DNA from 3 places in the Bacillus sp. NPDC093026 genome. Region 1 is predicted to be linked to each of the others. Evidence: riboswitches for the same ligand, from Rfam matches in the RefSeq annotation. Region 1 holds a riboswitch; each other region holds the start of a gene.
What was found. Region 1 has a riboswitch for S-adenosylmethionine ahead of mtnW (2,3-diketo-5-methylthiopentyl-1-phosphate enolase). Riboswitches for the same ligand answer to the same signal wherever they lie in the genome.

Region 1 (8,347 bases):
CCGCTTTGTTTCAAATGCTGTCTTTCCCCAAACCGTAATTCCATGATTCCGAATGAGTACAGCACCTGACTCCATGCCCTCTGTGAGGTGCTCTGCAAATCGTTCAGCAAGCTGCGGAATATGAGCCGGGTTTTCAATAATAGGAATAGCGACTTCTGCATCCTCTTCCCAATAACCGAGCGCTTTGATGATTTCGTTTCCCTTAAAACGAATTTCTCCTTCGTCTCCGTACAGCTCAGAAATGACATTATTATCAATTGTGTGGACATGGAGACAGCAACCTGCTTTTGTCCGCCGATATAAATAAGTATGAAGCAACGTTTCGGCAGAAGGTTTAAGCTTTTGATTTGGCTCATACGGCTGACCCGTTTCATCAACAAGCACAAAATCTTCGTCTGTTTCTTTTCGTTTATCTTTTCCGCTTGCCGTCACCAAAAAAGTCATTGGCTCATCCGACACCTTAATAGATAAATTGCCGCTTGTTCCGTAAAACCAGTCTCTTGCTGCCAGTTCACGTTTGACATCAGCTAGCTCTTGCCACCGTTTGCTCTTTGCATCTGCCATTTTTTCACTTCCTTTATTTGAACAAATTGCGCTTTTACATCAACAAATGTTTCATATTCTTTATGTATGAGGCCTAGATTTCTACATTCATTCAGCAAATAATCACGAGCAAACGTCAGATCAGCACATTTTGCTGCCTCAATATCTGTCACTGAATCTCCAATCACGACAATGAAATCATTCTCATGTGCGAGCTTTCGAATAATCGATGGCTTACAGCAGCCACAACCATTTTGACATTGTGAATCACAGGCATGAGGCCATTCAATTTGAATGTTCTTTTCCTTAAACGACGCGTGATTACAATAAATGTGTTCTTTTTCCACAATGCCTTCGAGTACAGGATACACAAAAAAGTCCATACCGCCGCTTAAGACATAAAAGGGTATCTCTGCTTTTTTTAAATAAGCGACAAATTGTTCGAAGCCTTCTCGAATGTTTGTATCATGTAGAATAAACGACTGAATGGCTTCCTTCTGCTCACTATTCAATAAACGAAACATGCGTCCGACGCCTTCTTTGATCGTGATCTCCTTTGACAGGACGCCATCTTTCAGCTGCGCCCATTCACTTGGAGCAAACTGCTTCATAATGCGAATAATATTATCATTTGTTGTAATCGTACCGTCAAAATCACAACATACAATTGGCTTTTTCATTTAATCTGCTACCCTTCCCCAAAGATCAAGTGCTGCTTTTAAATCTTGACAAGATGACGCCTTCTCTTCTATTGGCTCACCACTTAAAACAGCGGCGATCATTGATCTAAATGCTTTTCCTCCACCGATGGCTCCGCGCGGATGTCCATGGATACCTCCGCCTGCATTGATCACATGATCTAACCCAAAATCTCTGATTAATAGCGGCACCATTCCTGGATGAATACCCGCTGATGGAACAGGGAATGTTTTTTGAACAGTGTCCTCTTTCACGCAAGCTTCATAGATGCCTCGTGCATCTTCTTTCGGAAGTGCGACTGACCCATAAGGAGATGGAAAAAGACTAAAATCGGCACCAGCATATCGATTTAATTTACCTAAAAGAAGAGAATGCGAGAATCCATATTCAGGAGATGATGTAAATGCACCGCTCACCGCTGGATGCGCCATGATGGGGACATGAATCTCTTGGTCTTCCGCTAAGCTCTGCATCACATCAAGTCCGTAAGCAAATACATTGAATAATAGCGCATCTGCTCCAAGTTCAACTGCTTTTCGAGCTCGATCTCTCAAGTCAAAGGTTCTGCCAGTTAAATTGACTGCATAAAGCGTGCGGCGTCCTGTCTCTTCATACGTTTCATTTAGGATCTTTTTTCCTTCTTTGATACGTTCTTCAAATGGCGTCAATGGGTTTTCAAATAAAATTTCGTCATCTTTGATTAAGTCAACACCGCCTAAAGCCTGCAAACGAAGCTGTTCTTTTAAATCCTGCATATCACGACCGATCACACCTTTAAAAATACTCATTAAAAGCGGTCGTTCAAAAGCATTCAGTTTGCTTCGTATGCCCTCAATTCCAAACACCGGTCCAGGTAGGCTTCGCTTAAACGCTGTCGAAAATTCTATGTCGGCAAGCTTCACTTTCCCATCAAGTGAAAGCTTCCCAAAAATAGTCGTCAAAACGGCTGGTAAATCAGTCGAAAAATTGGCTTCAGGATAACCAATTGTCACTTCTGATTGAACAAGACCATTTTCTCGCACAGATTTTTCCTTTACTTCGATCACGCGGCCTTTATGTTTTTTTAGTTGATCCTTCTTTAATTGCGGCAAATCCGTCCATGATCCGACCGTTAATCCAAGTGCGATTTGCTCTGCTTTCTGGTCAATTTGTTCATCCTCTTGGTGTGTTAATACATATGTTGCTAGTAATTCACTCACTAGGAATCCCCTTTCTATCGCGTCCTCTATATGTTCAATAAAAAAACCTCTTCAAGTGCTAGGGTAGCGCCATAAAGAGGTTTCGTTTCATTCATCTGAATCTTATCTCTCAGCGCCTGCTGCAAGAATTAGCACCGTGCTTCTTGGAAGTCGGTTGCCGGGCTTCATTGGGCTAGTCCCTCTGCCTACTCTTGATAAGAATATTCAATTTTCTTACATATTGCCTGAATTATCGCATCGTTTTTTTATGTTGTCAATGACTTTTTTTCAAATAGACGCAATGAAGCAATCCGTTTAGCTGCTTCCTTTAACCGCTCCTCACTTGTCAAAAGCCCGACTCTGACATAGCCTTCACCATGAAGACCAAAGCCATTTCCCGGCGCAACTGCAACATGCACTTTCTCTAATAACAAGTCAGAAAAGGATTCAGATGTATAACCTTCAGGCACCTTTAACCATGCAAAAAAAGAGCCCCTTGGTGCACGTACCTCCCAGCCGATCTCTCTGATTGCATTAATCCATGTATTTCGTCTTTTCTCGTATCGATCATTTTGCACTTGCACACAGGTTTGATCACTTAATAGAGCCTCTGCCGCTGCATCTTGAGTCGCCTTAAAAAGTGAAACAAACATATGGTCCTGAAAAAGCTCAATGGCTTCTATTACAGATGGATTTCCTGCTGCAAAACCAACTCGCCAGCCTGCCATATTATAAGTTTTTGAAAATGTATAGATTTCAATCCCCGTCTCTTTTGCTCCGTCCGTTTGTAAAAAGCTGATTGGCTTTTCTCCATCAAATCCGATGGCGCCATAAGCAAAATCATGGACAACACAAATATTGTGATCTTTCGCTAGATGAATGGTTTTTTCAAAGAACGCACGACTTGCAATAGCGCCAGTCGGATTGTTTGGATAATTTAAGTACATCAATTTTGCTTTTTCCTTATGATCTTTTGACAATAGATCATAATTAGGCAAAAAATCATTTTCTTCAAGAAGTGGCATTGTGACCATTTCAGCTCCAGCGAGCACTACGCCTGACCAATAATCAGGGTAGCCTGGGTCTGGGACTAGCACAGTATCTCCAGGATTCAGTAAACATTGTGGCAACTCAACAAGTCCCGCCTTACCGCCAAATAAAATTGCAATCTCAGTCTCAGGATCTAGCGTGACGCCATATTCTCTTAGATAAAATGCAGCGGCCGCCTTCTTTAGCTTCGCTGTTCCACGAAATGAGGAGTATTGGTGATTCTCTGGCTTCTCTACCGCTGCTTGCATTGCTTTGACAATATGCGGCGGTGTCGGCTGATCAGGATTTCCCTGTCCTAAATTAATCACATCTGCCCCAGCCTGAAGTTTCTTTTGGACTTTTTGAACGAGCGAAGCAAAAAACTGTTCAGGCAATTTTTTCAAAACATCTGATTGTTGGAATTCCATATTTTCACCTTCTATTCAAGTTACATGACAATACACTCACTGTAATGGATTGTTTTATGAATTGTAAAGCAATTTTGAAAAAAGATTGACATGCGAAGAGTCGCTCTGATAATATCTTGAATTAAGAAATGCGTACATGAATTGAACAATTACATATTGATTTCTCTTATCGAGAGTTGGGCGAGGGAATTGGCCTTTTGACCCCAACAGCAACCGACCGTTAATACCATTGTGAAGTGGGGCGTAGCAATATAAGCGCCAAGACAATTGTCTTGTAGGGCACGGTGCTAATTCCATCAGACGTATGTGCTGAGAGATAAGAGGGGCTTTGAACACATAGATCACTATCAAGCCTCTTTCTCTCGGGAGAAAGAGGTTTTTTATATGATTTGGAGGGGAAGCAATTGGTAACACTTACGGCATCATACGAAGAATTAACAGAGAGCTCGGCTATTGCACTTGCCATTAGACTAGGTTTAATACAGGAAAGCAGCCATTTGACATGTACTGAAATTGGCGACGGAAATTTAAATTATGTCTTTCATATCTTTGATCACAAACATCAAAAAGGACTCATTCTCAAGCAGGCCTTACCTTACGCAAAGGTCGTTGGGGAAAGCTGGCCACTTACATTAGATCGCGCAAGAATTGAAAGTGCCGCGCTCATTAAACAATCTGAATACGTACCACATCTTGTACCAGAAGTCTATTATTCTGATACAACTCTTGCTGTCACTGCAATGGAAGACCTTTCACACCTAGAAATCGTCAGAAAAGGGCTAATTGCCGGAAAAAACTATCCGCACTTATCAGATCATGTTGGAGAATTTTTAGGTAAAACGCTTTTTTATACATCTGACTTTGCAACAAATCCTAAAATCAAAAAACAGTATGTTAAGCAATTCACAAACCCAGATCTTTGTGACATAACAGAAAAGCTTGTCTTTACGGACCCTTTCTTCAATAGTGAAACAAATGACTTTGAAGAGGAGTTAAGAGAAGAAGTTGAAAAACTATGGGCAGATTTAGAATTGCAGGCCAAAGCAGCAGAGCTGAAGCGAATCTTTTTGACCTCGGCTGAAACACTTGTCCATGGAGATCTTCATACAGGCAGTATATTTGCGAGCGATCATGAAACAAAGGTGATTGATCCAGAGTTCGCTTTTTACGGTCCATTTGGATTCGATATTGGACAATTTATAGCGAACTTGCTCTTAAATGCTTTATCTCGTGAAAACGAAAAAGATCAACAGCCACTTTTTGACCATGTTGAAAATGTTTGGGCTACGTTCAAAGAGGTTTTCACTAAAGCATGGAAAGAAGACAGCATTGAAGCATTTAGCGTGTCAGACAGCTTTTTAGAAAAAACATTTGATCGTATCTTAAAAGAAGCGACCGGATTTGCCGGCTGTGAACTCGTTCGTCGAACGATTGGACTCGCACATGCTGCCGATCTTGATGCGATTTCATCACCAGCCAAACGTCTCACTCAGAAAAAAGCAGCACTTACACTAGGAAAAACATTCATCAAACAATCTTGTGCAGTCGAAACAGCGTCCGACCTCGTCGCACTATTCCAACAATCTGTAAAGGAGTGACGGGTATTGAGAAAAGATTTTGAAGTCCCCCGTTCAGTCGAATGGGAAGGAAACAACATTAAAATTTTAAACCAACAAAAATTACCGGCTGAAACTGTATTTGAGCATTTATATACGAAGGAAGATGTCTACGATGCGATTGTGACATTAAAAGTGCGCGGAGCACCTGCTATTGGGATTACAGCTGCTTTTGGGCTGGCGCTAAGTGCTCAAGATATCGACACAGAAGATATTGATGTCTTCAAAGAAGAAGTGATCGGCTTGAAGGAATATTTCAATCGGTCTCGTCCAACAGCCGTTAATCTTGCATGGGCTTTAGACAGACTTTTTCAGCGAATTGAGCGTGCCGCTTCGGTCAATGCAGCCAAAACAGATCTTGTCCATGAAGCCATTCAAATTCAAATTGAAGATGAAGAAATATGTCGCCAAATCGGTCAAAATGCACTCCAGCTCTTTACGTCTGGTGACCGAATCATGACCATTTGTAATGCAGGCTCCATCGCTACTAGCCGCTACGGAACAGCGCTTGCTCCTTTTTATTTAGCCAAAAAGAAAAATCTTGATCTTCATATTTATGCTTGTGAGACTCGTCCTGTCTTGCAAGGAGCTCGACTGACGACATGGGAATTGATGCAGGGCGGTCTCGACGTGACACTCATTACAGATAACATGGCAGCTCATACGATGAAAGAAAAACAAATTTCTGCTCTCATTGTTGGGGCTGATCGAATCGCCCGAAATGGCGATACGGCTAATAAAATCGGCACTTTAGGTCTAGCCATACTTGCCAAACATTTTCAAATTCCATTTTTTGTGGCGGCACCTCTCTCGACCTTTGATATGTCAATCGATCATGGGTCAGATATCCCCATTGAGGAACGTGATCCGCTGGAAGTGAAGGAATTAAATGGTGTGCAAATTGCACCAGAAGATGTACAGGTATTTAATCCTGCCTTTGATGTCACACCGCATCAACTCATTTCAGGTATCATTACAGAGAAAGGAATCATCACATCCAATTATACAGAGGAAATTGATGCTCTTTTCACTGAAAATATATCTAACTAAAATAAATAAAAAGCACCGTGTTCTTACCGTTTAAGAGCACCGTGCTTTTTTGTTTGTAGCGTTTTAGCTAATATTTCTTTCTTTTGTTCCTCTGTTAAGACATTCAATTTGACACATAGTGACGTCACTGCATACATTTTACCTTTCTTTCCCCATAACATCATGACGACCTCCTTTTCCCAAAGCCAACATTTTTAGCTTAATGAAAGGATATGTCGCATGCGAACATTTGGAACAGGTCAATTGATTTATTTTTTTATAAATGGGATTCCTTCTAATTCAAGCAGGACGGCTTTCATATCCGTTTTACTTCCTGCATAGCCAGTCAGTGATCGGTCTTTCCCAATGACCCGATGACACGGGATGAAAATTGGCAGTGCATTTCGCCGATTGGCTTGTCCAATCGCTCTTACTGCCTTTGGATTCCCGATTGCTTCCGCAATATCAGCATAGCTCTTTGATTCACCGTACGGAATCGTCGAGAGTGCTTCCCATACTTGCTTTTGAAATGGTGACCCTTCTTGTTTGAGCGGAAGAGTAAAGATTTTTCGCTCTCTGTTAAAATACTCAGCAAGCTGTCTTTTCGCTTCTATTAATACGGGTGTCTCTTCTTTGTTTATTTCTGATGTTCGTTGTTTTGCTAAAAACGGCTCGTCATCAAACAATACTTCTATGATGACACGATCTTTCTCTAGTATGTATAATTCACCAATCGGTGCGTTGAAGACTGTATAATTCACATTAATGCGCTCCTTCTTGTCGCTTTTGTCTAAGCGGTAAAGTGAGATGGAACACAGTCCCCACTCCTTCCTCGCTCTCCACCTCAATGGTTCCTTGATGTTCTTCAATGATTTTGTAGCTAACCATCAAACCTAGCCCAGTCCCTCTCTCTTTCGTTGTATAAAATGGTTCTCCAAGCCGCTTCAGCTTATCCTCTGCCATTCCGCATCCCTCATCTCTTAATGAAATGACAATATGATCCTCACCTTTTCGTTTGATGCTGACGTACACATTCCCTTTCTGCGGCATCACTTCAATCGCATTTTTTAAAATATTAATGAAAACTTGCTTTAATTGATTTTGTTCACAGTAGATAAGCGGGATTTCACCCAAGACGTTCAAGTGCATTTGGACATTGCCGAGATTGGCTTGTGCGTGAAGCAGATCCATCGTGTCTTTCATAATTTGCACCACATTTTTTTCTTCATAAACAATTGCCTGCGGCTTCGCCAAAATTAAGAATTCAGTAATAATCGATTCAATTCTTTTTAGCTCTGAGGTAATGACATTAAAGTAGAGTGAATATTCCCCTTCTATGTTTCCTTTTAATAGCTGAATGAACCCTTTTAATGCTGTCATTGGGTTTCTAATTTCATGTGCAATTCCGGCTGCAAGCTCTCCGACTACATGAAGTGTATCCGATTTTCTGACTCGTTCTTCTAATTCCTTTCGTTCCGTCACATCTCTAAAAATGGCAAGATTCATATTATGAATAATGTTGCGTTTAAATGAAAACTCTAGTATGCGCTGATCATGGTGGTTCAGCACAAATGGAACTTCATTATCTATTTCATCTAATGATATAGCCTGTGCTGGCTGTGCCAAATTTTCAATATGGTAAGGTGCAAGAATATGGAGAAGATTCGTTTCAGTTAAATGGCCATCCATCAGTCCGAGTAACTCACTAGCAGAGGGATTGACATCAATAATGCGATATTGATTGTCAAAAAGAACAATTCCATCCATTGAACCATTAAACACTTTACGGAATTTAAGCTCGCTTTCTCGCAATTCTTGCTCCATT
Region 2 (8,347 bases), 200 kb from region 1:
TCGATGACGCCATTACTGAGAAGACCGATCAGTATTGCCAATATTCATGCCGAGCAAAAAGAAGCGACGATCATTTTCAGGGCAGAGGGAGAGGGGACAAAGCTCCTATCCCAAAAGCAAGCAGGTGAGCTAGTCGACGTATTAGGGCCGCTAGGTAACGGATATAATCCTTCTGTAGTCCACCCAAGACAGACCGCATTACTTGTAGGTGGGGGAATTGGTGTGCCACCGCTTTACGAGCTGTCAAAGCGTTTAACGAAAAAAGGCGTTATCGTCAAGCATGTTCTTGGCTTTCAATCAAAAAAAGACGTATTTTACGAGGAGAAATTCCAAGCGCTCGGAGATACTTTTATCGCCACTGTTGATGGAACCCATGGAGCAAAAGGCTTTGTCACACATGTGATAGAAGAGAACGAAATGAGCTTTGATGTGCTGCTTTCATGCGGACCGACACCAATGTTAAAAGCGCTAAAAGATGCTTATCCACATAAACCTGTCTATATTTCAATGGAGGAACGGATGGGTTGCGGTATTGGTGCATGCTTTGCATGTGTATGTCATACCGATCAGCACGAAAAGCCGTACGTTAAAGTATGTCTTGATGGACCAGTCTTTAAAGCAGAGGAGGTGGCATTATCATGTTAAACGTTGAGTTACCCGGCTTATCCTTAAAGAACCCGATTATTCCGGCATCAGGGTGCTTCGGATTCGGAAAGGAATTTGCTTCCTTATATGATTTATCTATGCTGGGGGGAATCATGATCAAAGCCACTACCCTTGAAATGAGATTGGGCAATCCAACGCCAAGAGTGGCCGAGACTGGTGCAGGTATGTTAAATGCGATTGGACTTCAAAATCCAGGTCTAAAAGGAGTGCTTGATCATGAATTGCCTTGGCTTGAACAGTTTGGTACACCAATCATTGCGAACGTCGCCGGCGCGCAAATTGATGATTATGTCGAAGTAGCCGAACAAATCAGTCAAGCAAAGAATGTACATGCACTTGAACTGAATATATCTTGTCCCAATGTGAAGACAGGCGGGATCGCTTTCGGTACTGATGCGAAGATGGCTGAGACATTAACAAAAGCAGTGAAGGAAGTCTCGGCTGTTCCTGTTTACGTGAAACTGTCACCAAATGTGGCCAATATTGTTGAAATTGCAAAAGCAATTGAATCGGCTGGTGCGGATGGACTCACCATGATTAACACTTTAATTGGCATGCGGCTTGATTTAAAAACAGGGAAGCCCATTCTTGCAAATAAAACAGGCGGATTATCAGGTCCAGCAGTAAAACCTGTCGCCATTCGAATGGTATATGAAGTCAGTCAGGCTGTTCGTATCCCGATTATTGGGATGGGCGGGGTTCAACATGCAGAAGATGTGCTTGAATTCCTACTGGCAGGCGCAAGTGCTGTAGCTGTTGGAACAGCCAATTTCGTGAATCCATTCGTTTGTCCAGAAATCATTGAAGATCTGCCTAAAGTTCTGGCGGCTCATGGTTATTCATCAGTAGAGGAATGTATCGGAAGGAGCTGGAAGCATGAAGCATTTGCCAATCATCGCACTTGATTTTCCATCAGGGAGCGAGGCGCTTGCCTTTTTAGATCTATTTGAAGGGAAGCCATTATTTGTGAAGGTTGGCATGGAGCTTTTTTACCAAGAAGGTCCTGCCATAATTGAAACACTGAAACAAAAAAATTGCCGTATTTTCCTTGACTTGAAATTACATGACATTCCAACAACGGTTCAAAAAGCCATGAACCGGCTTGCAGCACTTGGGGTGGATTTGGTTAATGTCCATGCTGCAGGCGGAAAAAGAATGATGCAAGCAGCGGTAGAGGGTCTTGAAAGCGGAACATCAGCTGGACAAAGTAGACCGAACATTATTGCAGTGACTCAGCTCACAAGTACGTCAGAAGACATCATGAAAAAAGAAATACTCATTGATCGTCCACTTGAGGAGACCGTGCTTCATTACGGACAAATGGCATACGAGAGCGGACTAGACGGTGTTGTGTGCTCTGTACATGAATCAAAGGCCATTCATGAGCATATCTCACCATCCTTTCTCACCGTCACACCAGGTATTCGTTTGCCAAATGATCAAACCGATGACCAAAAGCGTGTAGCCACACCTGCTTTTGCAAAAGAACAAGGTGTTTCACAAATTGTTGTGGGGAGATCGATCACCAAAGCAGCAAATCCAATTGCAGCCTATCATCAAATGATCAAAGAGTGGGAGAGACAGCCGTATGAAAACGAAAATTGCTAAACATTTATTACAAATCAAAGCCGTCTCCTTAAAACCAGATGCACCATTCACGTGGGCAAGCGGTATTAAATCACCGATTTACTGCGATAATCGCCTGACATTATCGTACCCTAACGTCAGAAATGACATCGCTGAAGGACTTAAAGATCTCATTCAAACTTATTTTGAGGGAGCAGAAGTGATAGCCGGTACTGCAACGGCCGGAATCCCGCATGCGGCATTGGTGGCAGATCGTCTAAATTTGCCTATGTGTTATGTGAGAAATAAGCCAAAAGCACATGGAAAAGGAAATCAGATCGAAGGAGCGGTAACGACTGGTCAAAAGGTTGTTGTCGTAGAAGATCTCATTTCAACTGGAGGGAGCGTCCTTGAAGTTGTCGCCGCCCTTCAAGATGAGGGCTGTGAAGTGCTTGGAGTTGCGGCCATTTTCACATATGGATTGCCAAAAGCAGTTGCTGCTTTTGCGGAAAAAGACATTCCATATGTCACACTGACAGACTATGATGCGTTGACAGATGCGGCGCTTGAGCTAAGAGCCATCGAGCCATCTGCTATGAATAAACTTAAACGCTGGAGACAAGACCCTTCCTCTGAATCTTGGATGGAAGAGACGCTCTAACAATGCTGTGCCCAGATGCACGGCTTTTTTCATGTGGGTTTAAAATAGTAAAATAGACCCAAATGTGAATAAAAACTAATCCTATCAATAAAGTCGGGTTGACTTTTGTTTGAATTGTGTTAATATTTAATACAAATTAAAACTCTTATCCAGAGAGGTGGAGGGACTGGCCCGATGAAACCCAGCAACCTGCTATCCTGAGCAAGGTGCTACTTCCTGCAAAATGATTCTATTTTGAAAGATAAGGAAATCGTGAGCTTCCTCGTCTTTCTTTCGGATTGAAAGAAAGTTTTTTTATTTTTAATGGTGAGGAGGAAGAGGAGATGGAAGTGAAACAAAACCAGGATGAAGACTTAGTGAAAAACATGCAAGAATTGATTGGAGATATGAAATTCGGTTCAATCACATTGATTGTTCAAGACGGTCAAATAATTCAAGTAGAGAAAAATGAAAAAATCAGATTGAAGTAGTGCGCTATAGCAATATGAGCAATACTCCGGAAGGGGAGAAACAATGTTAACTTATGAAAATTGGCAAGAGCCGTCCATTACATTTCAAGAGGACGATATGTATAAAGGAGCCCTATCTGTGCTGAAATGGGCGTACGGTCATTATGGTGATCAGCTCGTTTATGCATGTAGCTTCGGTATAGAAGGCATTGTCTTGATTGATTTAATCGCTAAAGTCAAAAAAGATGCGAGAATTGTCTTTTTAGATACAGGACTACATTTCAAAGAGACTTACGAGACAATTGATGCGGTGAAGGAAAGATACCCTGGATTAGATATTGTGATGAAAACACCTGATCTGACAGTTGAACAGCAGAATGAACAGCATGGTGACAAACTGTGGGAAACAAATCCTCAAAGCTGTTGCCATATGCGGAAGGTCATTCCCTTGCAAGAAGCATTATCAGGCTATCCGGCTTGGCTTTCTGGCTTAAGAAGAGAGCAGTCACCAAAAAGAGCAGGTACAAACTTTTTAAATAAGGATGATAAATTCCAATCAGTAAAAGTGTGTCCGCTCATCCACTGGACTTGGAAAGATATATGGAGATATGCATCAAAGCAGGAACTTGCTTATAATCCGCTACATGATCGAGGATACCCAAGTATTGGCTGTGCACCATGTACACAACCAGCCTTCACTGCAGATGATCTGCGTTCTGGAAGATGGGCTGGAACAGCAAAGACGGAGTGCGGATTACATGAATAAGGGAGCATAATTAATGGAAATCGCTGCAATTTTATTTAGTTTATTCTTTGCTTTAAATATTGGCGCAAGCGGAGCAGCAGCTTCTATGGGAATTGCGTATGGATCAGGAGCGATTCAAAAACCGCTTTATGCACTCATCGTTTGTGCTGGAGGTATTTTAGCAGGTTCAGTGATTGGCGGCGGTGAAGTTGTCAAAACCATCAGTTCTGGTATTATGCCAGAATCTGTGATTACACTTGAAATTGTTTGCATTATCATTGGTTCCGCTGCATTATCATTATTTATTGCGAATCTGATGGCCATCCCGCTATCCACAAGTGAAGTAACGGTTGGAGCTGTTGTTGGTGTTGCCGTGGCATACAAAGTATTGTTTGTAAAATCCATTTTAGTGATCGTCGCATTTTGGATCATTATTCCACTCATTGCTTTTGCTTTCACGTTTACTGTGATCAAAATCATCAGACTGTTCCCAAAACACACATTATCTAAAAAAGGTGTCGGCATTCTTTCTATCGCTTTAATCATCAGTGGCTTTCTAGAGGCTTTTTCAGCTGGTATGAACAATGTTGCCAATGCTGTAGGTCCGCTAGTGGCATCAGGGGTCCTGTCAGTAGGGCAAGGTACACTTTACGGGGGGATATTTGTCGCGCTTGGTGCACTTTTACTCGGTAGGAGAGTACTTGAAACAAATGGTAAGAAAATCACACGATATCAAACAGGTGAAGGCATCTTACTCTCTAGTACCGGTGCTGGACTTGTCATTGTGAGCTCTATTTTCGGCTTGCCTGTACCACTTACCCAAATCACCTCTTCATCAATTATTGGTCTTGGGATGGCAAAGGGTGGACCGAACATTTTTCATAAACATGTCGTGAAAAAGATGCTGAAAGTCTGGGTTGTTTCTCCATTCTTATCACTCAGCTTGTCTTATTTGCTGGTAAGCTTTTTCTTAAAAGGAGACTATTATTCTATCTTTATCATGATGAGTGTGTTATTTGCTTCACTCGGCGCATTAAGTCTGATGAAGGCAGTCAAAAATGAAAGCAACTCCATCCATGAACAAGGCGGCGGCATTTAACGATAAATCTGACTATTAACATCTAATAACTTGAACATTGAGAGGAAGATGAACAAATGAGTTTAACACCACATGGTGGCGTATTAATTAATCGAGTAAATGAAGAATATGATTTAAGCACAGCAGAGAAGGAAATCGAACTGGATACGATCTCTTTTGCAGACCTTGAACTGATTGCAATCGGCGGGTATAGTCCAATTGAAGGCTTTTTAACAAAAGCCGATTATGAAGCCGTTGTGAGCGACATGAGACTAGCAAGTGGTGTTGTTTGGTCTCTTCCTATTACTCTTCCAGTCACAAAGGAAAAGGCAGCGGAAATTCGTAAGGGAGATATCGTCCGTTTATCTTACAATGGAACAGTTTACGGGATACTTGAGGTGGAAGATCAATACACGCCAGATAAGGAAAAAGAAGCTGTGAATGTGTATAAAACAAATGATCGGAATCATCCAGGGGTGAAAAAATTATTTGAGCGCGGTGACACATATATTGGTGGTAAAATTACACTGACCAAGCGTAGCGAAAAGCCATTCCCTCAATTCACCTATGAACCAGAAGAGACAAGAAGACATTTTAAAGAAAATGGTTGGAAAACGATTGTCGGTTTCCAAACGAGAAATCCAGTACATCGTGCCCATGAATATATTCAAAAAACAGCACTTGAGACAGTAGATGGTTTATTTTTAAATCCGCTGGTTGGTGAAACAAAAGCCGATGATATCCCAGCAGATGTGAGAATGAAAAGCTATCAAGTATTATTGAACGGTTATTATCCAAAAGATCGCGTCTTTTTAGGTGTATTTCCAGCTGCAATGCGTTATGCTGGACCAAAGGAAGCGATATTTCATGCACTTGTTCGAAAAAATTATGGCTGCACACACTTTATTGTTGGAAGAGATCATGCGGGTGTTGGTGATTATTATGGCACATACGAAGCGCAGGAATTATTTGATCAATTTACGAGTGAAGAGATTGGCATCACGCCTTTAAAATTTGAACATAGTTTCTACTGCAATACATGTGAAGCCATGGCAACACCAAAAACGTGTCCTCATGATAAAAGTGAGCATGTCATTCTTTCAGGTACAAAGGTAAGAACAATGCTAAGAAACGGTGAATTACCGCCGAGCACGTTCAGCCGAAAAGAAGTCATTGAAACATTAATTGACGGATTAAAAACAACTGTATCCTAAAGGAGGTAGAGACATGAGTAACGAGCATATCGTGTGGCACGATGCGTCTATTACAAAAGAAGAATATCAACAGAAAAACAATCATAAAAGCGTGATTGTCTGGCTTACTGGTCTAAGTGGTTCTGGGAAATCGACGATTGCAAACCTAGCGGCAAGAGAGCTGTTTGAACAGGGGTATCAAGTCACTGTTCTTGATGGTGATAATGTACGCCACGGACTTAATAAAGACTTAGGGTTTTCAGATGATGACCGGAAAGAGAACATTCGCCGCATCGGGGAAGTGGCGAAACTTTTTGTCGAGCAAGGTACGATTGTCATCACTGCCTTTATTTCACCTTTTCAAGAAGATCGCCAAATTGTAAGGCAGCTTGTCGAAGAAGGTGAATTTCATGAAGTGTATGTGAAATGTGATCTCAATGTTTGTGAAGAGCGTGACCCGAAGGGATTATATCAAAAAGCACGAAGAGGAGAAATTCCATTTTTCACAGGAATTGATTCTCCATACGAAGAACCGGCTGCACCTGAGCTAGTTTTGAATACAGACGAATTCACACGTGAAGAATCAAAACAGTTGCTTGTTGACTATGTAAAGGGAAAAACGAAATAATCGTTTGATGGCAGGGAGAGAACATGCGATGGGGAAAGTATACATTGTTGGTGCCGGACCGGGTGACCCAGAGTTAATTACATTGAAGGCCCATAAGGCGATACAAGAGGCAGATGTCATTTTATATGATCGTCTTGTCAATGAAGACATTCTCGCCCATGCCAAACATGACGCAGAATTGATCTATTGCGGAAAGCTCCCAAATCATCATACGATGAGACAGGAAGCCATTAATGATGCGCTTGTTGCCCATGCAAAGGAGGGAAAAGTTGTCGTTCGTCTAAAAGGCGGCGACCCCTTTGTATTTGGACGGGGTGGTGAAGAAATAGAGTGCTTAGCTGAACACCGTATACCATATGAGGTAGTGCCTGGCATTACATCAGGTATTGCAGCGGCTGCTTATGCGGGTATACCTGTCACGCACCGTGAGTATAGTTCGAATGTCGCCTTTGTCACGGGACATTATCAGAAGGATGAGCATTTTGAAGAGAAATGGGAGGCGCTAGCCACTGGCATTGATACCCTTGTCATTTACATGGGGGTCAAAAATGTCGACAAAGTGCAGCGGCTTCTTTTGAAAAATGGGCGAGACCCCGAAACACCGGCTGCTTTTATTCACTGGGGAACAACGACTCGTCAGGAGACCACTTGCTGTACAGTAGCGTCTCTATCTGAAACAGTTGAAAAAGAAGGGATCGAGCACCCTAGTTTGATTGTTGTAGGAGATGTGGTTCATTTTCATCAAAAGCTAAACTGGTTTGAGCCGAAACTCATTGAGAAATGATATCTAATGGGAAAGACACGTACATCTATCGTGTCTTTTCGTCTGATCACAACGCGGTGGCAAGGAGGAGTCAAATGAAACAAGCTGTACTATATGTTGGGCATGGAAGCAGGGTAAAAGAAGCACAGGATAAAGCCATTTCCTTTATGAGAAGCTGTATGCCTCTTGTTGAAGCAGATATACAAGAAATTTGTTTTTTGGAGCTGACGAAGCCTTCCATTGAAGAAGGGTTTGAAGCTTGTGTGAAAAAAGGAGCAACACACATTGCAATTGTCCCGCTCCTCCTGTTAACCGCCATGCATGCCAAATCAGATATACCGATCGAAATTGAAAAGGGAAAGCAGCGATTTCCGCATGTGCAAATAACATATGGAAAACCGATCGGTGTGAACCAAGAGGTCACAAAAGCAGTTGTGGCGAGAATAGAGGAAGCGGGTTACCGAGGTGAGAGGGCGCAAATCCTCCTAATTGGTCGCGGGAGCTCTGATCCTGATGTGAAGCGGGATGTATGCGGGATTGCAGACGACGTTCGAAACATGCTTCCACATGCGGAAGTTTTCCCATGTTTCATTACGGC
Region 3 (8,347 bases), on a different contig from region 1:
ATCAAAACAAAATTAAAGGAAAAAGGTTTTTTTGATATTGAAGAGCTTGTAGAGTATGAGGCTGTTCAAACGCCGCTTGACTTGCAGCAGAAAACCGGCGCTTATCAAGGAGCCATTTACGGCATGTCCTCAAATTCTTTTAAGCAAGCGTTCTTTCGAATCAATAATAAATCAAAGGATATTGAAGGGCTTTGGTTTGTAGGAGGGACAAGTCATCCTGGAGGCGGGACCCCGATTGTTACAAAATCAGGACAGCTAGTCGCAGAAGCGATTACGAGACAATACGAGTAACGAAGAATGAAAAGGAGAGACAACGAGTGATTGTGGCAAAAAGAAGGTTTCCTTCACCCCATCCGAATATTCACTTATACTCAGTGACGTATAAGGCAGATGGACTCCGGATAAAAGGGCTACTCGCAGAACCAACAGAAGATGGCACTTATGATGGCTTTCTCTATTTAAGAGGCGGCATTAAAAATGTCGGGATGGTCAGGCCAGGGAGAATCGTGCAATTTGCAGCGCAAGGCTTTGTTGTGTTTGCTCCTTTTTATCGCGGAAATCAGGGGGGCGAAGGCAACGAAGATTTTGCAGGAGAGGACAGGCAAGATGCTTTTGCTGCATTTCAGCTTTTGAAGCATCATCCTAAGGTGAAAAAAGACCGTATCCATATTTTTGGCTTTTCTCGTGGCGGTATGATGGGGATTTGGACGGCTGTTGAAATGAAGGAGAAGGCCGCATCCTTTGTTTCATGGGGAGGCGTGAGTGATATGAAGCTCACTTATGAAGAACGTGTTGATATGAGAAGAATGATGAAGCGTGTGATTGGCGGTCCGCCTCATAAAGTACCAGAGGAATACGAGGTGAGAACCCCCCTGAATGTCGTGGATCAAATCGAAGCACCTGTTTTAATTATTCATGGAGAACAGGATCAGAATGTTTCGATTGAGCATGCGTATTTATTGGAGGAAGCATTACGTAAGCATGGAAAGTCTGTGGAGACATGGTATTTCCATGGATACAATCATTATTTCCCCCCGCAACATAATCGAGAGATTGTCAGACGGCTGTCAACATGGATGCACAGCCGAAAAAGCGGAAATATGGTAAAATAAATGCTAGAAAGAAATATAGAAAGTAGGGGGATTTTCGTTATGGGAATGCCTATTGAATTTAATACAATGATTGTCACAAAAGGAAAAGAGACAAGAATTGAAGAGAATGTGTTTGAGCTCATGAAGGAAGGGTACCGCATTTATCCGTTAAACATTCCGCTTGAGGTGCGGAAAACGAAAGCCGGAGAAAAAACAGGAACAGCTCATGTTGAAAAACTAGAACTGACAGATAATGTAACAAAGGTGACTTACCGCCTTATTTCATTACATTCAACGAATTAAAAAAGCTGAGGATTCCCTCAGCTTTCGTCTGTTTAAACGAGTGGTCCGCCTTTTGCTTCAATATCACTTGTTGCATGGCTGAATTTTTTGAAGTTCTTTTTAAATTCATTGGCAAGGAAACGTGCTTTTTCTTGATATGCTTCAGGGTCTGCCCATGTTTTGGCTGGTTGAAGTACTTCATCTGGCACGCCAGGAATATGAAGCGGAATGTGCAATCCAAAAATGTCATCAGTGACCATTTCTGCATGGTCAAGGTCGCCTTCAATGGCTGCTTGAACCATCGCTCTTGTGTGTGCAAGGTTCATTCGTTTGCCCGACCCATAGCCGCCACCAGTCCAACCTGTATTCACAAGGAATACTTTTGCACCATGCTCATCAATTTTTTTGCCGAGCATTTCTGCATATACGTGAGCTGGAAGTGGTAAAAATGGTGAACCGAAGCAAGTTGAGAACGTTGTTTCTGGTGAAGTCACACCACGTTCCGTTCCTGCTAGTTTACTAGTATAACCGCTTAAGAAATGATACATTGCTTGTTCTTTTGTTAGCCGGCTGATTGGAGGCAAGACGCCAAATGCATCAGCCGTTAAAAAGACAATAGCGGATGGATGACCTGCGATACTTGGTTTGACGATATTATCAATCATTTCGATTGGATAAGCAGCACGTGTATTTTCAGTAAAGAACGTGTTATCATAATCAGCTTCGCGCGTTTCTTCATCGAGCACAACATTTTCAAGGACTGAACCGAAGCGGATTGCCTTGTGAATTTGTGGTTCTTTTTCTTCACTTAAGTTCACACATTTTGCATAACACCCGCCTTCGATATTAAAGACACCTGTTCCAGACCAGCCATGCTCATCGTCACCGATCAACTTGCGGCTTGCACTTGCGGAAAGGGTGGTTTTCCCAGTACCAGAAAGACCAAAGAATAATGCAACATCACCTTCTTGACCAACGTTTGCTGAGCAGTGCATGGAAAGAATATCTTGTTCAGGAAGCAGATAGTTCATCACAGAGAAAATCGATTTCTTCATTTCACCCGCATATTCAGTTCCACCAATTAGAATCGTCCGTTTTTCAAAAGAGACGATAATAAAGGTTTCAGAGTTTGTTCCATCTCTTTCAGGGTCTGCTTTAAAGTGAGGTGCAGATAAGATGGTAAAAGGCTTCTCATTTGATGATGGTGTAGAACCGTCCGGTCTGATAAAAAGTTGTTTTGCAAATAGGTTATGCCATGCAAATTCGTTTACAACTGTAATCGGCATGCGGTATCGTTTGTCAGCGCCGGCAAACCCTTCAAATACAAATAGTTCATCACGTTCTCTTAAGTATGACACAACCTTTGTATATAAACGATCAAATGCGTCCTTGGAGATAGGCTGGTTCACATGACCCCAATCGATTTTATGCTCAGAGCTTTCTTCTTTTACGATAAATTTATCTTTAGGAGAACGTCCAGTATACGCACCTGTTGTGGCTCGGACAGCTCCTGTTGATGTTAAAACGCCTTCATTGCGTGCCAAAATCTTTTCAACAAGCTTCGGAACAGATAAATTTTGATGCGTATTTTCTAATGAGAGCAATGACTGCAAATCTTCTTTTAAATCCACTGAGTTCATAAAAAACCCTTCCTTTACCGTTGAATTTGTTTGTTTTGATTAGTATAACACATTGATAATAATAGTCTATACTATTTAGATATTTTTGTGTGTGTTTTTTCATTTCTGCCATGAAAATATGCTTTTTGGTCAAGCTAATAAAGAGGAGAGATAATTCTTTAGAAGCATTGACAGCATAGAAGGGTTAAGATAAGATATTTTATTGAACGGATACTCTTATCCCGAGTTGGTGGAGGGACAGGCCCGATGAAGCCCAGCAACCGGTTTCTTATAACAAAGGCATGAACATGCTGAGAAACCAAGGTGCTAACCTGATGCAAGGTACAAGAACACCTTGAGCGATAAGAGTGAAAGGCATGCAGATATCAGACCCTTTCCTCGCATTGAAGGAAATGGTTTTTTTATTTTTGGGATATCATATGTACAAATTGCCAATAACATCTCTAATATAAACGTTTTTCTATAAGAGGGAACGAGTTCCGTATCATATGAAGGCCCCATCTTGGGAGGATGTGGTCTTGTACAGGAGGAATTGCCATTATGAGTCAAAATCGTCGTTTATTTACTTCAGAATCAGTAACAGAAGGACATCCAGATAAAATCTGTGATCAAATTTCAGACAGCATTTTAGATGAAATTTTAAAGAAAGATCCAAATGCACGTGTTGCTTGTGAAACTTCTGTCACAACCGGTCTCGTATTAGTAAGCGGTGAGATTACAACATCTACCTATGTTGATATTCCAAAGACAGTACGTGACACCATTAAGGAAATTGGCTACACACGTGCGAAATATGGTTTTGATGCGGAAACATGTGCGGTTCTTACATCAATTGATGAACAGTCAGCTGACATTGCACAAGGCGTAGACAAAGCGCTTGAAGCACGTGAAGGAACAATGACTGAAGAAGAAATTGATGCGATCGGTGCAGGTGACCAAGGGCTAATGTTTGGTTTTGCAAACAATGAAACAGAAGAGCTGATGCCGCTACCAATTTCACTAGCACATAAATTATCTCGCCGCTTAACTGAAGTGCGCAAGGATGGAACGCTTTCATACCTTCGTCCTGACGGAAAAACACAAGTAACAGTTGAATATGATGAACAAAACAAACCAGCTCGCATTGACACAGTCGTCATCTCTACACAGCATGCACCAGAAGTGACGCTTGAACAAATTCAAAGCGACTTGAAAGAGCATGTCATCCGCCCTGTGGTTCCAAGTGAATTGATGGATGAAAATACGAAATACTTTATTAATCCAACAGGTCGTTTCGTTATCGGCGGACCTCAAGGTGATGCTGGTTTAACTGGACGGAAAATCATCGTGGATACGTATGGCGGTTACGCTCGTCATGGCGGCGGCGCTTTCTCAGGTAAAGATGCAACGAAGGTTGACCGTTCTGCAGCATACGCTGCTCGTTATGTAGCGAAAAACATTGTAGCAGCTGGACTTGCAGAATCTTGTGAAGTGCAACTTGCCTATGCCATTGGTGTAGCTCAGCCTGTGTCCATTTCTATTGATACGTTCGGAACAGGAAAAGCTTCTGAAGAGAAGTTAATTGAAGTGGTTCGTGCAAACTTTGATCTGCGTCCGGCTGGCATTATCAAAATGCTTGATCTGCGCCGTCCTATTTATAAACAAACGGCTGCATACGGACATTTTGGCCGACACGATTTAGATCTACCATGGGAAAAAACAGATAAGGCCGACACGCTTCGCAAGGAAGCATTAGGACTATAACAACATATTAAACCGCTTATTTTAAGCGGTTTTCCTTTTGGTGAAAAAAATTCAACAAAAAGTTTGAAAATGTGAAACGAAATGAGTCAAAAGACTGTCTAATTATAGGTCTACTATTAAGAAATAACATAATGTGGAGGCAATAATATGTGTGGGTTTGTTGGTGTATTGAATCACCGTCCATTGTCCGAAACGACAGAACAGGAAGAGTTAATTCAACAAATGAATCGCCTCATCGTTCATCGTGGTCCGGATGATGAGGGATACTATCATGATGAGCATGTAGGATTTGGATTTAGACGTTTAAGTATTATAGATGTGGAACATGGAAAGCAGCCGCTTTCTTATGAAGATGAGAAGTATTGGATTATTTTTAACGGAGAGATTTACAATTATGTGGAGTTAAAGGAAGAGCTTGTGAAAATGGGCTATACATTCAGTACAGATTCTGATACTGAAGTGCTTCTTGCTACATATCGTCATTATAAAGAAGAAGCGGCTTCTAAGCTTCGTGGAATGTTTGCGTTTCTCATTTGGGATAAAGAAGCGCAGCTACTATATGGCGCAAGAGATCCTTTTGGAATTAAACCACTTTATTTTACACAAATGGATGATCGAGTGTACTTTGCTTCTGAACGCAAAAGCCTTATGGCTGTAAATGAGAACATTTTATTTGATGAGACAGCCTTGCAGCAATATATGTCTTTCCAATTTGTTCCTGAGCCAAATACACTTGATCAAAAAGTGCAAAAAGTAGAGCCGGGTCATCAGTTTACATTGCGTCCTGGTCAAGAAATTCAATTTAAAACATACTGGAAAGTCCAATTCAAGCCTGAACAAACACAAGAGCAAAAATTAATAGAAGAAGTAAGAGATGCCATCTATGATTCTGTGAAAGTGCATATGAGAAGTGATGTACCTGTTGGTTCATTCCTATCAGGCGGTATCGATTCTTCTTTCATTGTGTCTGTTGCAAAGGAATTTCACCCTGAGCTGAAAACGTTCTCTGTTGGCTTCCAGCAAGATGGTTTCAGTGAGGTTGATGTGGCAAAGGAAACAGCCGATAAGCTCGGTTTGCAAAATTTTAGTGCAGTCATTTCCCCAGAGGAATATATGAACGAGCTTCCAAAGATTGTTTGGCACTTGGATGATCCTTTAGCTGATCCAGCGGCGATTCCGCTTTATTTCGTTGCAAAAGAAGCGAAAAAACAAGTGACAGTTGTTCTATCTGGTGAGGGAGCAGACGAGCTATTCGGTGGATACAATATTTACCGCGAGCCGCTTTCCTTAAAACCATTTGAATCTGTTCCATCTATGCTGAAAAAGCTACTTCTTCGTTTGGCGCGTTTGATGCCAGAAGGAATGAAAGGAAAAAGCTTCATCATCCGTGGTTGTACACCATTAGAAGAGCGTTATATCGGAAATGCGAAAATCTTTGAAGAGCCAGTGAAGAAAAACCTGTTAAAACAATATGATCCAAACGTAACGTATCGTGATGTCACAAAGACATACTTCGAGGAAAGTGCGGGATACAGTGATATTAACAAAATGCAATATGTTGATATCCATACTTGGATGCGCGGTGACATATTGCTAAAAGCAGATAAGATGACCATGGCCAATTCTCTTGAGCTTCGTGTTCCGTTTCTGGATAAGGTTGTATTTGAAGCGGCTTCTAAAATTCCTGAAGAGCTCAAAACGAAAGATGGCACAACTAAATACTTGTTGCGTAAAGCAGCAGAGGGTATTGTACCAGATCATGTGTTAAATCGTAAAAAACTAGGATTCCCTGTACCAATTCGTCATTGGCTGAAAAATGAAATGAATGCTTGGGCGAAAGATATCATTCAAAATAGTCAAACAGATGAGTATATTAACAAAGAATATGTACTTGATCTATTAAATGAACATTGTGCTGGTAAAGCAGATCATAGCCGTAAGATTTGGACGGTCTTAATCTTTATGATCTGGTACAGCATATATGTAGAGCGCAGTATTGACCCTGAACAGTTGAATCATCAACCAAAAGAAGTCATTTTTAGTTCATGAAAAAGGTTTTCAGCTATGTGCTGAAAACCTTTTTTGTCATGATAGAAAGTTTAAATCAGGGTAAAATAACAAGCGGTACATAGTTATTGCTTAATATCCTGAAAAAAACATGATAAAGTGAAGATAACAGCATTGTCTTAGCGGGATAAAAGGGAACGATAATATTGTCCTTTTTCTACATATTCTCTACGGATACGATCCATATCCTGAATGTCTTCGTCTGTTAATGTGCGAACGACTTTGGCTGGACGACCAAAAGCGAGTGTACCGTTTGGGATGACCTTTCCTTGCGGGACAAGACTGCCTGCACCGATAAAGGCTCCTTCACCAATTTCCGCTCCATCGAGAATGATCGATCCCATACCAATGAGGGCATTTTTTCGAATGATTGAGCTATGTAATGTGACTTGGTGTCCAATTGTAGCACCATCTTCAATAAGAAGTGGTTTTCCAGGGCTTTGATGCAGACAGGACAAGTCTTGAATATTGACGTTTTTTCCGATTCTCACAGGAGCGACATCGCCTCTGATGACAGTTTGGAACCAAATGCTTGAATATTCTCCGATTGTGACATCGCCAGTAATAATGGTGTTATCTGCTACAAAGACCGATTCATGAATCTCAGGTGTAAATTGATGATATGGATAAATCACTTTTTCGACTTCCTTTCTTAATACAACTTTTGTGAGGTGTTTACTTTGTGGACTTGGCATGCTGAAAGACCAGTTGGTACAATTGTGATTGTACATGGTGCAAGTGAATATCATGGCCGCTATAAATGGTTAATTGAAATGTGGCGGAATGCGGGCTATCATGTCGTGATGGGTGACCTGCCTGGGCAAGGGACAACTACAAGGGCCAGAGGCCATATTCGCTCATTTCAAGAATACATTGACACAGTAGATGAGTGGATGGAACATGCGAAGTCATTCAGACTTCCAACTTTTTTACTTGGTCATAGCATGGGTGGACTCATTTCGATTGAGTGGGTCAAGCAGTATACCCATACGAAGATTGATGGACTTATTTTATCATCACCTTGTTTAGGTCTGCAATTTAAACCAAAGAAACTGATGGATTTAGCTTCAAAAGGATTAAATGTGCTGGCACCGTCTTTTAAGGTGGAGTCTGGGCTATCCATAGAGCTTGCGACGCGTAATCAGGCAGTGATTGAAGCAGATTCTAATGACTCTCTTTATGTCACAAAAGTCTCTGTTAGATGGTATCGGGAACTTGTGAAAAACATTGATGCTGCCATGCAACCGACGAATGCCTTCCGGTCTATTCCGCTGCTTTTAATGCAGGCGGGTGATGACAAGATTGTTGATAAGACAAGGGTCATTAAATGGTTTAATGGCATTGAATCATTGAATAAATCATACCGTGAATGGGAAGGGCTGTATCACGAAATTTTTAATGAGCCTGAACGAGAAGATGTGTTTAAAGCGGCAAGAGCCTTTACAGATCAATATATTTCATTGTGAGCTTTAAGTTGGGGGTGGATTGATTTGTCAGTACCAGAGCGTCCTTTTGCACTGATGA

Region 2: another riboswitch for S-adenosylmethionine. It lies ahead of ACIQCE_RS01985 (DUF2292 domain-containing protein); the one in region 1 lies ahead of mtnW (2,3-diketo-5-methylthiopentyl-1-phosphate enolase).
Region 3: another riboswitch for S-adenosylmethionine. It lies ahead of metK (methionine adenosyltransferase); the one in region 1 lies ahead of mtnW (2,3-diketo-5-methylthiopentyl-1-phosphate enolase).

Annotation. Positions count from the first base shown of each region.
Region 1 covers NZ_JBIVPN010000001.1:588,476-596,822, forward strand. Annotated here, with positions in the region: gene ACIQCE_RS02990 (methylthioribulose 1-phosphate dehydratase) at 1-564, opposite strand, end outside; gene ACIQCE_RS02995 (2-hydroxy-3-keto-5-methylthiopentenyl-1-phosphate phosphatase) at 528-1,223, opposite strand; gene mtnW (2,3-diketo-5-methylthiopentyl-1-phosphate enolase) at 1,224-2,441, opposite strand; SAM riboswitch class I at 2,541-2,642, opposite strand; gene ACIQCE_RS03005 (pyridoxal phosphate-dependent aminotransferase) at 2,687-3,877, opposite strand; SAM riboswitch class I at 4,041-4,200, shown strand; gene mtnK (S-methyl-5-thioribose kinase) at 4,282-5,475, shown strand; gene mtnA (S-methyl-5-thioribose-1-phosphate isomerase) at 5,482-6,543, shown strand; gene ACIQCE_RS03020 (hypothetical protein) at 6,567-6,707, opposite strand; gene ACIQCE_RS03025 (methylated-DNA--[protein]-cysteine S-methyltransferase) at 6,792-7,283, opposite strand; gene ACIQCE_RS03030 (PAS domain S-box protein) at 7,285-8,347, opposite strand, start outside.
Region 2 covers NZ_JBIVPN010000001.1:390,474-398,820, reverse strand. Annotated here, with positions in the region: gene ACIQCE_RS02005 (dihydroorotate dehydrogenase electron transfer subunit) at 1-645, shown strand, start outside; gene ACIQCE_RS02000 (dihydroorotate dehydrogenase) at 639-1,571, shown strand; gene pyrF (orotidine-5'-phosphate decarboxylase) at 1,543-2,274, shown strand; gene pyrE (orotate phosphoribosyltransferase) at 2,255-2,893, shown strand; SAM riboswitch class I at 3,036-3,141, shown strand; gene ACIQCE_RS01985 (DUF2292 domain-containing protein) at 3,259-3,363, shown strand; gene ACIQCE_RS01980 (phosphoadenylyl-sulfate reductase) at 3,407-4,108, shown strand; gene ACIQCE_RS01975 (sulfate permease) at 4,122-5,186, shown strand; gene sat (sulfate adenylyltransferase) at 5,243-6,379, shown strand; gene cysC (adenylyl-sulfate kinase) at 6,393-6,986, shown strand; gene cobA (uroporphyrinogen-III C-methyltransferase) at 7,015-7,770, shown strand; gene ACIQCE_RS01955 (sirohydrochlorin chelatase) at 7,845-8,347, shown strand, end outside.
Region 3 covers NZ_JBIVPN010000004.1:187,302-195,648, reverse strand. Annotated here, with positions in the region: gene ACIQCE_RS11745 (phytoene desaturase family protein) at 1-291, shown strand, start outside; gene ACIQCE_RS11740 (alpha/beta hydrolase family protein) at 318-1,112, shown strand; gene ACIQCE_RS11735 (DUF2584 domain-containing protein) at 1,152-1,394, shown strand; gene pckA (phosphoenolpyruvate carboxykinase (ATP)) at 1,427-3,013, opposite strand; SAM riboswitch class I at 3,227-3,361, shown strand; gene metK (methionine adenosyltransferase) at 3,554-4,756, shown strand; gene asnB (asparagine synthase (glutamine-hydrolyzing)) at 4,904-6,805, shown strand; gene ACIQCE_RS11715 (gamma carbonic anhydrase) at 6,943-7,458, opposite strand; gene ACIQCE_RS11710 (alpha/beta hydrolase) at 7,504-8,289, shown strand; gene ACIQCE_RS11705 (tetraprenyl-beta-curcumene synthase family protein) at 8,314-8,347, shown strand, end outside.